One region of the Vibrio fortis genome, then DNA from elsewhere that is predicted to be linked to it. Evidence: predicted binding sites of a transcription regulator. Region 1 holds the regulator's gene; each other region holds the start of a gene.
The links. Region 1 encodes CRP, which controls carbon source genes, mostly activating them, when cyclic AMP is high. Its sites were predicted from a motif close to TGTGANNNNNNTCACA; they were not measured.
Positions count from the first base shown of each region.

Region 2: the regulator CRP is predicted to act here: its motif matches at 2,274-2,289, upstream of OCV50_RS11400 (NupC/NupG family nucleoside CNT transporter).
Region 3: the regulator CRP is predicted to act here: its motif matches at 1,696-1,711, upstream of OCV50_RS21860 (NupC/NupG family nucleoside CNT transporter).
Region 4: the regulator CRP is predicted to act here: its motif matches at 1,720-1,735, upstream of OCV50_RS12065 (CTP synthase).

Region 1 is NZ_AP025487.1:2,948,340-2,952,024, reverse strand. It holds gene astD (succinylglutamate-semialdehyde dehydrogenase) at 1-401, shown strand, start outside; gene OCV50_RS13145 (DUF1338 domain-containing protein) at 605-1,396, shown strand; gene crp (cAMP-activated global transcriptional regulator CRP) at 1,593-2,225, opposite strand; gene OCV50_RS13135 (phosphoribulokinase) at 2,467-3,336, opposite strand; gene OCV50_RS13130 (YheU family protein) at 3,414-3,626, opposite strand.
Region 2 is NZ_AP025487.1:2,615,202-2,618,886, forward strand. It holds gene deoC (deoxyribose-phosphate aldolase) at 1-312, opposite strand, end outside; gene OCV50_RS11400 (NupC/NupG family nucleoside CNT transporter) at 867-2,129, opposite strand; gene OCV50_RS11405 (TatD family hydrolase) at 2,334-3,113, opposite strand; gene OCV50_RS11410 (DUF5363 domain-containing protein) at 3,113-3,247, opposite strand; gene prfC (peptide chain release factor 3) at 3,356-3,685, opposite strand, start outside.
Region 3 is NZ_AP025488.1:1,671,868-1,675,552, forward strand. It holds gene OCV50_RS21860 (NupC/NupG family nucleoside CNT transporter) at 220-1,428, opposite strand; gene OCV50_RS21865 (hypothetical protein) at 1,977-2,303, opposite strand; gene OCV50_RS21870 (HD-GYP domain-containing protein) at 2,420-3,685, opposite strand, start outside.
Region 4 is NZ_AP025487.1:2,766,547-2,770,231, forward strand. It holds gene OCV50_RS12065 (CTP synthase) at 1-1,634, opposite strand, end outside; gene mazG (nucleoside triphosphate pyrophosphohydrolase) at 1,786-2,583, opposite strand; gene relA (GTP diphosphokinase) at 2,792-3,685, opposite strand, start outside.

The DNA.
Region 1 (3,685 bases):
AAGCGGCGTTTGTTTCTCCAGGCATTATCGATGCAACTAACATTGCCGAGCTGCCAGATGAAGAGTACTTCGGTCCATTGCTACAAGTAGTTCGTTACCAGTCACTTGAGCAAGCCGTTGAACTGGCGAACGATACTCGCTTTGGTTTGTCTGCAGGACTGGTATCGACAGATGATTCAGAGTGGGAATACTTTGTTGACCATATCCGCGCGGGTATTGTTAACCGCAACCGTCAGCTGACCGGAGCAAGTGGTGATGCACCGTTTGGTGGTCCAGGTGCTTCAGGTAACCTACGTCCAAGCGCTTACTACGCAGCGGATTACTGTGCATACCCAATGGCATCGATGGAAGGCGGTGAGACTCAGCTTCCAGCGACATTTAGTCCTGGTATCGAACTGTAATCATTCATCATCACTAACAACGTAAACCATCAATCGGAGGCAGGGAAGTTTGGCCTCCTTTTGGATTACTCGCAGGGCGTCTGACTCCGCGAGATATAATTATAAATAAGTATGTCACAAGCTGATGGCTGCTGACTTTTTGTCGCAGCCTCTCATTTTCTAATCCAATCCTCTAGCTTGCTAGAACCCGACAAGGAGTCACCATGACACCCGATCTACTGTTCAAATCCCTGTGGGATGACTATATCGAACGCCTCTGCCCATCCGCTGAGAAGGTACATCAGCTGTTGAAAGAAGAGGAAGACCTCATTAATGATCACATCGCGCTGCGTACATTTAATGTCGCACCTTTGGGGATTGATACGCTGGCTAAACCCTTCTTGGCACTTGGCTATAAAGCGTGTGGTGACTACGTGTTTGAAAGCAAAAAGCTAGTGGCTAAACACTTTGAACACCCAGATCCAAACCAACCAAAAGTGTTCATCAGTGAATTGAAAGTAGAAGAATGTTCTCCTGAGCTACAAGCGATTGTTGCGAAGTTGGTAGCGCAGGTAGATGCAAGCAAGCTAGAAGGTCAAAATTTCCTATTCGGTGGTCGCTTATGGAACTTGGATTTCCAAGATTACAAACAACTGGCGACAGAGAGCGAATACGCTTCTTGGTTGGCGGCGCACGGTTACGGTGCTAACCACTTTACCGTGAGTGTGAATCAGCTAAATGAGTTCACCGAAGTACAAGCTGTGAATGATCACCTGAGTGCGTCTGGCTTTACAATCAACAGTGTCGGTGGCCAAGTAAAAGGCTCTCCAGAGGTTCTACTAGAGCAATCATCAACAATGGCTGACAAAGTTAAGGTTGAGTTCTCAGAAGGGGTAGAGTTGGTTCCAGGTGGTTTCTATGAGTTTGCTAAGCGCTACCCAATGGCCAATGGCGAGCTTTATACCGGATTTGTTGCTGCTTCAGCGGATAAGATCTTCGAGAGCACCAACGGTTAAAGAAAGATACGAGCACAGGCGTTGCCCTAAGATTCGGGCACGCTTCGCTTCGAGAATGTTTACAAGGCGAGAGCCTGATGTGTTTCATTCGTATCTCGTATCTCGTATCTCGTATCTCGTATCTCGTATCTAGATAAAGAAAAAGCCACCAAATTTGCATTTGGTGGCTTTTGAATTTTTGCTCGGTCAATCGAGATTAACGAGTACCGTAAACCACAATAGTTTTACCGTGAGCAGAAATTAGGTTTTGCTCTTCTAGCATCTTCAAGATACGACCTACAGTCTCACGTGAACAGCCAACAATCTGACCAATCTCTTGACGAGTGATCTTGATTTGCATGCCGTCTGGGTGAGTCATCGCATCAGGTTGTTTCGCTAGGTTTAGTAGCGTTTGTGCGATACGACCAGTAACGTCAAGGAACGCTAAGTCACCAACTTTTTGGCTGGTTACTTGAAGACGGCTAGCCATTTGCGCAGAAAGGCGCATCAGGATGTCTGGGTTCACTTGGATAAGTTGACGGAATTTCTTGAAAGAAATCTCTGCAACTTCACAAGGAGATTTTGCACGAACCCATGCAGTACGCTCTTGGTCTTCTTCGAATAGACCAAGTTCGCCGATAAAGTCGCCTTGGTTTAGGTAAGAAAGAATCATTTCCTTACCTTCTTCGTCTTTGATAAGAACTGCCACAGAACCCTTAACGATGTAGTACAGGGTCTCTGCCTTTTCACCAGCGTGAATCAGAGTACTCTTTGAAGGGTACTTATGAATATGACAGTGTGAAAGGAACCACTCTAATGTTGGATCGGTTTGAGGTTTACCTAGAACCATAATATCTCACTTCCTCTGCAGGGTATGCTTGCCGCTTTCCATATTTTAGCTAAGCCTGAATTTGACTTCTTAGGATAAGAGCACTTGTTCTGTGCTGCAAGCTATCTTGTGTTTCGGTTAAGAATAGTATCCTTTTTCAGTCACTATTTCTTGATTTTAATCGTGACCAAGCTACGATTTTTTACGCAAAATTGTGCACATGATCACGGTATGAAAAGTAATCAACCAGAATGCCATTCCGTTAGCCAATTTTTCCCGTTTCGATGAGCTGTTGTAAGATAGGTCTTACGATGAGCTCCATAGCAAAGCTCATTTTCCCACCTGGCACAACAAGCGTGTTATGACGTGACATAAATGAGCCATCAATCATAGCGAGTAGATACGGGAAATCGACGTTTTTGATACCACGCAAACGAATAACTACAAAACTTTCGTCAAGGCTAGGGATGCCTTTTGCATTAAGTGGGTTAGAGGTATCAACAGTCGGAACTCGCTGAAAATTGATATGCGTGCGCGAAAACTGTGGAGTGATGTAGTTGAGGTAATCATCCATAGAGCGAACAATGGAGTCCATTACTGCTTCACGGGAATGCCCACGATCGCGTGTGTCTCGGACGAACTTCTGAATCCACTCTAGGTTTACGATGGGTACCATGCCAATCAGCAGGTCAACGTGCTGTGATACGTTGACGTCGCCATCGACGACACCACCATGTAAGCCTTCGTAAAACATCACATCCGAGTTTTCAGGGATCTCTTGCCACGGAGTAAAGGTACCCGGCATTTGATTGTAAGGCACCGCTTCGTCAAAGGTGTGCAGGTAGCGTCGAACTTGCCCTGTACCTTCGTTGCCATATTGACGAAAGAACTCTTCAAGCGCACCAAAATCATTGGCTTGCGGGCCGAAGTAACTGATGTGCTTGCCTTGCTCTCGAGCTTTACGGATCTCGACATCCATTTCTGGACGAGTAAAGCGGTGGAAACTATCGCCTTCAACCCAAGCAGCCTTCACGTCCATCATGTTGAACATTTTTCGGAAAGCTTCTGAGGTGGTGGTGGTTCCGGCTCCTGAAGAACCCGTAACCGCAATAATTGGATGTTTAGCGGACATGACAACCCTTGTCGTTAGAATAACTTACTTGTTAGCAATCGTTTTCCACTATAACACGGCTATTTTTTTATGGCAGCCTAGAAGCGTTTAGTGAGTTGGATATCGACGGTTTCATGCAGCTCAGAAAAAACAATACTCGCTTCCCCTGATTGCAATTGCTGTTTCACTTGGTCGATTTTGGATTGCAATGAGATCTCAACATCACCGTAGTCGGTGCCTTCTCTGAGCACGAACTCTTTGATCAGATTGTCTAGAGTTTCAGGCGCGATGTCTTGCCATGGAATGATCATAAATACATCTCTCTTTTATGTTCATGGGTATGTGTTTGTAAAGGTGAGTGAGTGCAGCA
Region 2 (3,685 bases), 330 kb from region 1:
TACTACGTCTACTTCGTCTGCACCGTAAGCGACTGCTGCTTTTGTTTCAGCAACTGCGATTTCGATATCATCGTTACCATGAGGGAAGTTAGTTACAGTCGCAATACGTACTTCTGGAGTACCTTGCTCACGCAGTGCCTTCTTAGCTGCTGGGATAAAGCGAGGGTAAATACAGATTGCAGCTGTGTTGCCCACTGCAGTCTTCGCGTCGTGACAAAGCGCTACAACTTTTTCAGTTGTGTCGTCGTCATTTAGCGTAGTTAGGTCCATAAGTTTAAGTGCACGTAGAGCTGCTGCTTTTAAATCGCTCATTTCTATCTCCGATCAATATATTCAAATAGTTAACTACTTCGCCCTCCATCCAGTATAGATGGATATTTTAGTAATGCTCTGTAGTCACCAATGAACGGACTTGGTTCCCTGAAGACTTGTTGGCCTTACGCCATCAATTGCTATCCTTGTCACCGCACAGTACCAGTTTGGTCTATGGCACAACAAATCTACCTTGTTGTGTCTAACATCTATAGCGTATCGCTAAGTTTGGCTTAATCCCAGAAGAATCACGGTTGCTATCAAACAAGCGGTCATTTTCTTGCCAAAAAGAGAAATCCTATCCCTATAGCTTATACATTATAGGTATCCTTCGATAATTTGTAGTGCTCCTTAGAACGCAAACGGTTTGTATCTCAAAATAAATCAGTTTCCCAACTATTGATGTCAGCAATCGTTGTTAACAACACATCCTGTGTATCAACGTTTGTTGCCTCAAATCCAATATTCGAGTCCCTGAAAACAAAAAAGCCCCGCAGCAATTTCTTGCTACGGGGCGATATTAAAGTGGCGTCTATATAATCTAATCTACTTAATTAGAAAGATAGGAAGAAGCCAGCAATTGTCGCTGCCATCAGGTTAGATAGAGTACCAGCAATAACCGCTTTAACACCCATACGAGCGATGTCGTGACGACGGTTTGGAGCTAGACCACCTAGACCACCTAGTAGAATCGCGATAGAAGAAAGGTTTGCGAAACCACATAGAGCGAACGAGATAATTGCTTGAGTCTTAACAGACATTACTTGGCCAGTCGCTTCAACGATTTGAGCGTTCTCACCAACGTATGGTACGAAGTTTAGGTATGCAACGAATTCGTTAACAACTGTCTTCTGACCAATGAAAGAACCAGCGATAGTTGCTTCTTCCCATGGCACACCAATGATGAATGCTAGAGGAGCGAAGATCCAACCAAGAAGTAGTTCAAGAGTTAGGTTCTCCATACCGAACCAACCGCCAACGCCACCTAGGATACCGTTGATTAGAGCGATTAGACCGATGAACGCTAGTAGCATTGCACCAACGTTTAGAGCAAGTTGAAGACCAACAGATGCACCACCAGCAGCTGCGTCGATAACGTTAGCTGGTTTGTCGTCGCCGCCGTCCATTTCGTCAGCGATGTTGTCATCTGGAGTGTCAGTTTCTGGTTTGATGATCTTAGCGAATAGTAGACCACCTGGTGCCGCCATGAATGATGCAGCAACTAGGTACTCTAGAGGTACACCCATAGAAGCGTAACCCGCTAGTACACCACCAGCGACAGAAGCTAGACCACCACACATTACAGCGAATAGTTCAGACTGAGTCATTTTAGGTACGAAAGGACGTACAACTAGAGGAGCTTCAGTTTGACCAACGAAGATGTTTGCTGCAGCAGACATAGACTCCGCACGAGATGTGCCAAGAGCTTTCTGTAGGCCACCACCAAGAATCTTGATAACCCATTGCATTACACCAATGTAGTAAAGTACAGAGATAAGTGCAGAGAAGAAGATTAGAGTTGGTAGTACTTGGAATGCAAAGATGAAACCGATACCGTCAACTGAGAAGTTAACTAGGCTGCCGAATAGGAAACCAGTACCGTCTTTACCGTAGTCGATCACGTTTGCTACACCTGCAGAGAAACCTGCAAGAAGATCACGACCCCAAGGGATGTAAAGTACGAATGCACCAAGTGCGAATTGGATAGCGAATGCGCCACCCACCGTTCTAAAGTTAATAGCTTTGCGGTTGTCAGATAGTAGTACTGCGATTGCAATCAGTACAACCATACCGACTAGGCTCATAAACAGGCTCATAGTTTATGACTTCCTTATTAGTTATTTATTGGCGTGTTACAAAATGGGGCTATAAAGCGGAGGCAATTATACTCATGCGACCACTAATAAAGTAATGCCGTCCTCACACTTTGATATAAGATTCATGTATCATTCATTTACATCTGTGAGCCAAGTCACGATACAACTGTAAAACACGCAAACGATAAACAAAAACTTTAGATTTTATTCACATATACCGAATAGCTGATGGCTATTTTGCCATATTTGAGTTGCAATCGATTGCTTTGTCTCTTTCCTGAGCGAAACTAATTCATTTAATATCGTAACTAAATATTTGGAATGATTAATGTTTCCTTGCTTACCACTGATCGGCATATCCGGTGCATCTGTCTCTAAAACGACCCATTCAAGAGGTAAACGCGAGACTGTTGTGCGCGTTTTCTGTGCTCTTGGGTAAGTTATCGTGCCACCGACACCAATATAGAATCCTAAGCGAATCCACTCTAAAGCCTGCTGTTCGCTGCCCGAAAAACCATGAATGACACCACCGTTGGTGAATTTTTGCTGCTTAATAAGCTGAATAAGACGGTTGTGTGACTTCCGCTCATGGATAATAAGAGGCAATTTAAAAGCCGTGGCGAGCTCAATCTGATGGATAAAAAAACGCTCTTGCTTATCGATATCCACATCCACAAAGAAGTCCAAGCCACACTCCCCTATCGCAACACACTGCTCAGAAGTGCCACTTAAGTGCTGTTCAAGTTGAGCAAATTCGTTCTCATTCGCTGTTGCTAGAAAGTAAGGGTGGAAGCCCAAGGCATAATAAAGATTAGCGTGTTCCGAACTCAGTTGTTCGAGCTTTTCCCAATTAGTTTGACCAATCGACGGGACAACAACCTTCTCCACACCCTGCTCTTGCGCAGTGATGAGATAATCTTGAGCACCTTTAGCAAAGACATCGAAGTCTAGGTGGCAATGGGTATCAAATAGCGGTATCGGCATTACTGCTTGTCTTTCGGTTCAGGTTGAGGGTCACTACGATAAGGGGTGCAACTGCGCTTGTTTTCTGGCGTAAGCCCTAACTCTTTGCACCACTTATCGTACAGCTTTATCCATCTTTTAATGACTTGAAACATTCATTCTCCTTTCGGCAAACATAAAAAAACGCCTATTGCAGAACAATAGACGTTTTTAAGCACTTCGACTAGCGCCACCTCAACGGGTTGGCACCATCATCAATAAGATTAGTGCTCGCGAGTAGCACGGAACTCTACATCAGGGAAACGCTCTGATGCTAGGTTCAAGTTCACCATAGTTGGTGCGATGTACGTTAGGTTATCGCCACCATCCAACGCTAGGTTAGTCTGGTTCTTACGCTTAAACTCTTCGAATTTCTTCGCATCACCACACTCAACCCAACGTGCTGTTGCAACGTTTACGCTCTCGTAGATCGCTTCAACGTTGTATTCCGCTTTTAGTCGAGCCACAACCACATCAAACTGAAGCACACCAACCGCACCTACGATTAGATCGTTGTTCTGTAGTGGACGGAATACTTGTACCGCGCCCTCTTC
Region 3 (3,685 bases), on a different replicon from region 1:
GTTGAAGGTTTACGCACGTGAGAAGTATATACGAGATAGGGTCACCTCACTATTCCCCTTACGAGCGATACTGATCGATTAATACAGGCAGCCAAAAAATAAAAAAACGGGCACTTAAGTCAAAGCCTAAGTGCCCGTCAATAGAGTTACATTGTTCTATTCCACTACTCTTATCATCGCCACAAGGGGGTTATGTAAGAGAAGGGAAGTAACCGCGGATTACAACAAGATGAAGATACCCGCTAAACACGCACTCATCAGATTCGCCAATGTCCCGGCAGCAACTGCTTTAAGCCCAAGGTTTGCAACGTCAGCACGACGCTCAGGCGCAATAACACCGATAGAACCTAACTGAATCGCAATAGAACCGATGTTCGCAAAACCACACAACGCAAATGTGATGATCACTTGGCTGTGTTCAGACAGTAGCGCTTTGTTTTCTACGAAGTCGATGAAAGCAACAAACTCGTTCATGATGATCTTCTGACCAATGTACGAACCAGCCATGAGTACTTCATCACTTGGAATACCAATCACCCAAGCCAGTGGAGAGAACAAGTAACCAAATACAGCTTGCAGTGTGATACCAGTAAAACCAAAGGTTTCACCTAGGCTCTCAAGGCCAGTGTTCACCATTGCGATAACACTTACGAAGGCAATCAGCATGGTACCTACCGCAACTGCGACTTTCATACCATTCATCGCACCACTTGCTAGCGCATCAATTACGTTACTTTGATCAGCTTTGTCTAATTCAATATTGTCGTAATCACTCGGCGTGTCTAACTCTGGAACAATGATCTTAGCCATTAGAAGGCTGCCCGGTGCCGCCATAAAGCTCGCTGCGATAAGGTACTTAAGCTCAACACCAAGACCAGCGTAACCACCCAGTACACTGCCCGCTACCGATGCCATACCACCAGCCATCACTGCAAACAGTTCTGAACGAGTCATTGATTTTAAGAAAGGTCGAATAAGAAGTGGCGACTCGCCTTGAGAAAGGAAGATATTACCGGTTGCAACCAGAGACTCTGCCTTGCTGGTACCCAACAACTTTTGAACGGCACCACCTAAAACTTGAATCACTTTCTGCATCACACCGAGATAATACAGTGCAGAAATAAGCGCGCTAAAGAAGATGATGATTGGAAGTACACGCACTGCGAAGATAAACCCTTCGGTAGCAAGACCACCAAAAAGGAATGAAATACCCGCATCCGCAAAGCCAAGTAGGCTAGAAACACCACTACTTAAGCTCGTAAGCGCCATTTGTCCCCAAGGGAAGTACAACACTAGAGCAGCAAAACTAATTTGAAGCAAGAAGGCACGAATTACCGTTTTCCAGTTGATCGCCGAACGGCTCTCAGATAGCAGGTACGCGCAAGCAATTAGTGCAAAAACACCAACAAAACCAAATAAAATATTCATAAAATTGTCCTAGAAATCCTTAAAGAGTGAACATGAGCCAAGCGAATGACATCAAAGGAAAAGGACAGAGAATCGCGGGCAATACGCTACGCGAAGAGGGTGTTAACAACGTTAACGAATGTAACAACGAATTGTTCATGTAAGATCACCTTATACAAGCAGTGGAACGCAGCTGGTCCGGTCCGTGGGGTCATTCACATATCCATGTGACGGCTTGTATTGGCTAAGCACCGGCTTAAAACCGGAAGAGAAGTATAAACAACTTAATGAGACTTTCATCACATTTTTAAACGCAAACGATCGCGCGGTTAAAGAAGCATCAATTCGCCAGAGTTCGGTAAGATTTATTAAAAAACTGCATTAAAAAAAGCGACAATTTTCACTGTCGCTTTTCACAAAAATGTAATTTACGGCACGTAGGTCCAACGAATCAAAACAATCCCTATCACTATTATTAGATAGCAAAGCGTGACTTTATAGCGCCCTTGTTGTGATTTTACGCGATTTGTTCCAACTTTCATGTTCCATCATTTAACCAGTTTGGCCCATTATTTAACTACCTGAAAGTCATATCGACCATCATTCTCAGCTCGCTCTTCGAATAACAACACATCGTCATGAAACGTTAGTGCGATGAGTTGATCACTATATTCATACAGATAAGAGACCGAATACTCCTTGTTGAGCATTTGTTTCGGCTCCCCCAACAACATAATCACTTCTTGTCGGGTTGTTTTGTTTTCCACAAGCTGTTCGAGTTTTGTGTAATCTGCATTCGTTGGGCGCTCGACTAATTGACGTATTTCGTCTGAGAATGAAACCCAGACTGCCCCCATCAATAAGGCCAACAACACAAGCAATGTTTTATTCAACACAACACCTCTCCTAAACTGAATGGCAAAGATTACCACTAAAGAGTAGTAATGGCTGTAAGCCGCTGTAAGAAGAAACTTTTGTATGTAAGGTGCTGGAGAAACATCATCACACTAGATTAATATTCAATTGCAGGAACCTGGGCGTCACTGCATTTGTCCGTCGATAATTCAAAGCAGTATTGAGCGTGCTTCTTTAAACAGGCGAACACTTCCGCATCGAGTTTATGGTTATTAACATGTTCATCCAATATCGATAGTGCTTGTTCAAGGCTCATTCCAGCACGATAAGGTCGCGACTGCGTCAATGCTTGAAACACATCAACGACCGCAACAATCCTGCTTGGCTTATCCAATTGCTCGGCTGTTTTGCCCATTGGGTAACCTGAGCCATCAAGACGCTCATGATGGTTAGAAGCCCATTCGCAAATTTGCGGAGAACTAAACAGCTCATGCAGCGCAAAACGTGAGTCAGTAGCGTGGCGCTTTATACAACAATACTCTTCATCGGTCAGTGCGCCCGGTTTGTGCAAGATCTCTCTTGGTGTTTGCAGCTTTCCAATATCATGTACTAACCCAGCAAGATAGAGCTTTCTCTGCGTGGTATAGGAATAACCTAGCTGCTTGCCTAGGTATTCTGAGAGCTGCCCTACTTTCAAAGAGTGCTTAAACGTAAAAGAGCTTTTCGCATCCACCACGTTCGCGATGAACTCTGCAAAAGCGACGGTTTCATCTAGCGACATTTGTTGAGAAAAGAAAGGAACTGGCTTAAACCTATCACTCATGATCTGAATGTATGAGATGTCCATAGAGAACCAAAAATCGTCAGTATCCACCAACTCGCACATATGCTGAACAAGATTACTTTCAAACAACAGATCAGCCTGCTCTGTTAAGCGTTCAATAATATAGGTTTTGCCAGCAGGGGTGAGATTACCAAAGCGATCAGCAGACGCCACACCGCATAGGTAATCAACTCGGTCAGCGAGCATCACAACTGCGGCCAACTCTTTCTCTAGTTGGCTAATCGGTACATCTTTCAGTTCATTCCACGGGGTATGGTGATACAACACCGGTTTAGCAAAAATAGAGAGCACCGGACACTCTTTAAGTATCTGGTACCCCTTCTTACAATGGTGGTGGGTAGAATCAGGAATGAAGCCCGCGATAAGACTGAGCTGCTCATCGATTTGAGACACGCCACAGTCGTGGATAAGCCCAAGTGAGAATGCGAGTTGGGCTTGCTCTTCTTCCCAACCTACGCTCAGTGCGCAGCGATACGCGATATATCCAACTCTTTGTCCATGGTGCTTGCTCTCAAAGCCTACACAGTCCAGAGCTTTAGCAATACCAAACAGCGCCTTGCGCAAATCTACCGTCACGTT
Region 4 (3,685 bases), 180 kb from region 1:
TCTAATTCGTCACGCTGGTTTTGACCAGCCGCTTTAACGAAGCCTTCGAACAATGGGTGACCATCGCGAGGCGTAGAAGTGAACTCTGGGTGGAACTGAGCTGCAACAAACCATGGGTGGTTTGGAATCTCGATAACTTCAACCAGTTTCTTGTCCGCAGACAGACCCGATACTTTTAGGCCCGCTTTTTCGATTTGTGGACGAAGATTGTTGTTCACTTCGTAACGGTGACGGTGACGTTCATGGATCGTCGCGCTACCGTATAGTTCACGAGCTTTTGTCCCTTTCTCTAGGTGACACAGCTGTGAACCTAGACGCATAGTACCACCTAGGTCAGATTTTTCAGTACGTTCTTCAACTTTACCTTCACCATCTACCCATTCAGTAATTAGACCAACTACTGGGTACTTCGTGTCTTTGCTAAATTCTGAAGAGTGTGCACCTTCCATGCCCGCAACGTTACGTGCGTACTCGATAAGTGCCACTTGCATACCAAGACAGATACCTAGGTAAGGTACTTTGTTTTCACGAGCGTATTGCGCTGCGAAAATCTTACCTTCAACACCACGGTCACCGAAGCCACCTGGTACTAGGATTGCGTCAAGGCCTTGAAGTGCTTCTTCGCCTTTCGCTTCTACTTCTTGAGAGTCAACGTACTTGATCTTAACGCTCAGACGGTTCTTCAGACCCGCGTGCTTAAGTGCTTCGTTCACTGACTTGTATGCATCTGGTAATTCAATGTATTTACCAACCATACCGATGGTTACTTCACCAGTTGGGTTCGCTTCTTCATAAATTACCTGTTCCCATTCTGATAGGTCAGCTTCTGGAGCGTTGATACCAAAACGAGTACACACTAGGTCATCAAGACCTTGTGATTTAATTAGTTGAGGGATCTTGTAGATTGAATCTACGTCCTTCATTGAGATTACCGCTTTTTCTTGTACGTTACAGAAAAGTGCAATCTTCTTACGCTCGTTCGCAGGGATCATGCGATCAGAACGACAAACTAGGATATCTGGCTGGATACCGATAGACAGTAGCTCTTTAACAGAGTGCTGAGTCGGCTTAGTTTTCACTTCACCAGCTGCCGCTAGGTAAGGAACTAGTGTTAGGTGCATGAACATTGCACGCTCACGGCCTAGCTCTACTGCTAGCTGACGAATCGCTTCCATGAATGGTAGAGACTCGATATCACCAACCGTACCACCAACTTCAACGATCGCAACATCGTGACCTTCAGCGCCAGCGATTACACGGTCTTTGATAGAGTTAGTGATGTGAGGGATTACTTGGATAGTTGCACCTAGGTAATCACCGCGACGCTCTTTCGCTAGAACGTCTGAGTAAACACGACCCGCTGTGAAGTTGTTACGCTTAGTCATCTTGGTGCGAATGAATCGCTCATAGTGACCAAGGTCAAGGTCAGTTTCAGCGCCATCTTCCGTAACGAACACCTCACCGTGTTGAGTTGGGCTCATAGTGCCCGGATCAACGTTGATGTAAGGGTCAAGCTTCATCATAGTCACTTTAAGACCACGAGCTTCTAAAATAGCTGCAAGCGATGCCGCTGCAATACCTTTACCTAGAGAGGATACAACCCCGCCAGTAACAAAAATGTAATTTGTCGTCATGTTTAACCTGAAATTGGTTGAATGAGGGAAAATGGATTTCTTCTGGACGGGATGAAAATATACCAGAAGCCCCTTATCGCCACAACGTGAAATCTATCACACTGCTATTTTTTATTTTTTGCTTCAAATCAAATCAGCACAAAAGCTTTGTTCAACTTTTCTCCGCCAACTTGACTTCATCCCACATAGAATCGAGCTCAGAGAGCGAAAAATCGTTCAAAGTTTTACCTTTTTGACGAACTTTTCCTTCCACTCCTTTAAAGCGACGCTCAAATTTTACGTTTGCTTTACTCAATGCCGATTCTGGATTTTTCCCTAGATGCCTCACTAGATTCACAGTCGCGAACAGTAAATCACCCAATTCTTCCTCTACCAAATCCTCATTTGGCGTAATTTGTAGTGCCTCTTCCAGCACTTCATCAACCTCTTCTCGGACCTTATCGACAACCGGGCCGATCGAGTCCCAATCAAAGCCATATTTGGCTACCTGTTTTTGCACCTTTGTAGCACGCAAAAGTGCAGGTAGAGATTTTGGTATTGAGTCTAGAATACTTTCCTGAGTTTTGCCTGCTTGAGCTTTTTCTTTGGCTTTTTCCGCTTCCCAATTGGCATTGATTGCTTCTTCATCATCAAACTCAACATCAGAGAAAACATGAGGATGACGACGAGTGAGCTTTTCATTCACACCATCAACCACATCGGCAAACTCAAACAGCCCTTGCTCTTTCGCGAGTTGACTGTAAAAAATCACTTGAAACAGTAGATCGCCTAATTCCTCTTGCAGATTCGACCAGTCTTTGTTGTGAATCGCATCCACCACCTCATAGGTCTCTTCGATAGTATGCGGGACGATTGTTTCAAAATTTTGTTTCAGATCCCAAGGGCAGCCACCTTCTGGATCGCGCAGCTTTGCCATTATTTGTTCTAGTTGTTCAATCGGGTGGCTCATGGTGCTTTCCTATTATTCTGTTTGATTGTTTTAATCTAATGCTTTTCTTAAAACTAAAAAAGGTGAGCAGTTAAAACCACTCACCTTTGTCTTTATCTGTCATCCCCAAGAGTGAAGAATGAGCGAGTTGGGGATCTCAAACCGCATAGCGAGATTCCCTATCACGTTCGTCCCTCACTGTAGGGAATGACGAGGATGATACCAAATATCACCCCAACCTCTTGACGCTCATGACATCTTTAATCTGCTCAACGCGGCTTGTTACGCGGCTGAGAATTTCAATGTTGGTCACCTCTAAGTCAAAGTCCATCACTGACAGCTGACGCTTGTAGTCGGTGCGACTCTTCATAGTCGTAACACTTATCTTCTCATTCGCGAACAGCGATGTGATGTCTTTTAATAGACCACTGCGCTCTAGCGCTTCAACACGCAGCGTTAGGATGTAAGAGCCGACGAAACCATTACCCCAAACCGTATCAATAATACGCTCTGGCGCGTGGATTCTTAGCTCGCTCAACTGTTCACAGTCGCTACGGTGAACCGAAATACCACGACCTTGAGTGATGTAACCCTTGATGCTGTCACCTGGAATTGGCTGACAACAGCGAGCAAGGTGCGTCATTAGGTTATCGACACCTTCCACCACTACCGCGTCTTTCTTAGGGCGGCTCTGCTGAGCTGGCTTGTTCTCTGACTCAAGCAGCTTCTCTAGCGCTTTTTGATCTTCCTCTTCCGCCGTTGGTTTATTCACCAAAGCGTTGATGTGGTTGATCACTTGGTTGATACGCAGGTCACCGCTACCGATACCGGCATACAACTCATCTGGCGTATTCACATTGAAACGCTTCAGGGCATATTGGTCTGCATCTTTGAGCGTTGCGCCAATTTTATGCAGCTCACTCTCTAGAATATCGCGACCCGCTTCGAGGTTTTTCTCACGGCTTTGTGCACGGAACCAAGCGTTAATCTTAGCGCGAGCACGACCTGAATGAACGAAACCTGTGGTTGGGTTCAGCCAATCACGTGAAGGGTTTGGTTCTTTCTGAGTGATGATCTCAACCTGATCACCCATCGAGAGTTTGTGAGTAAATGGAACGATACG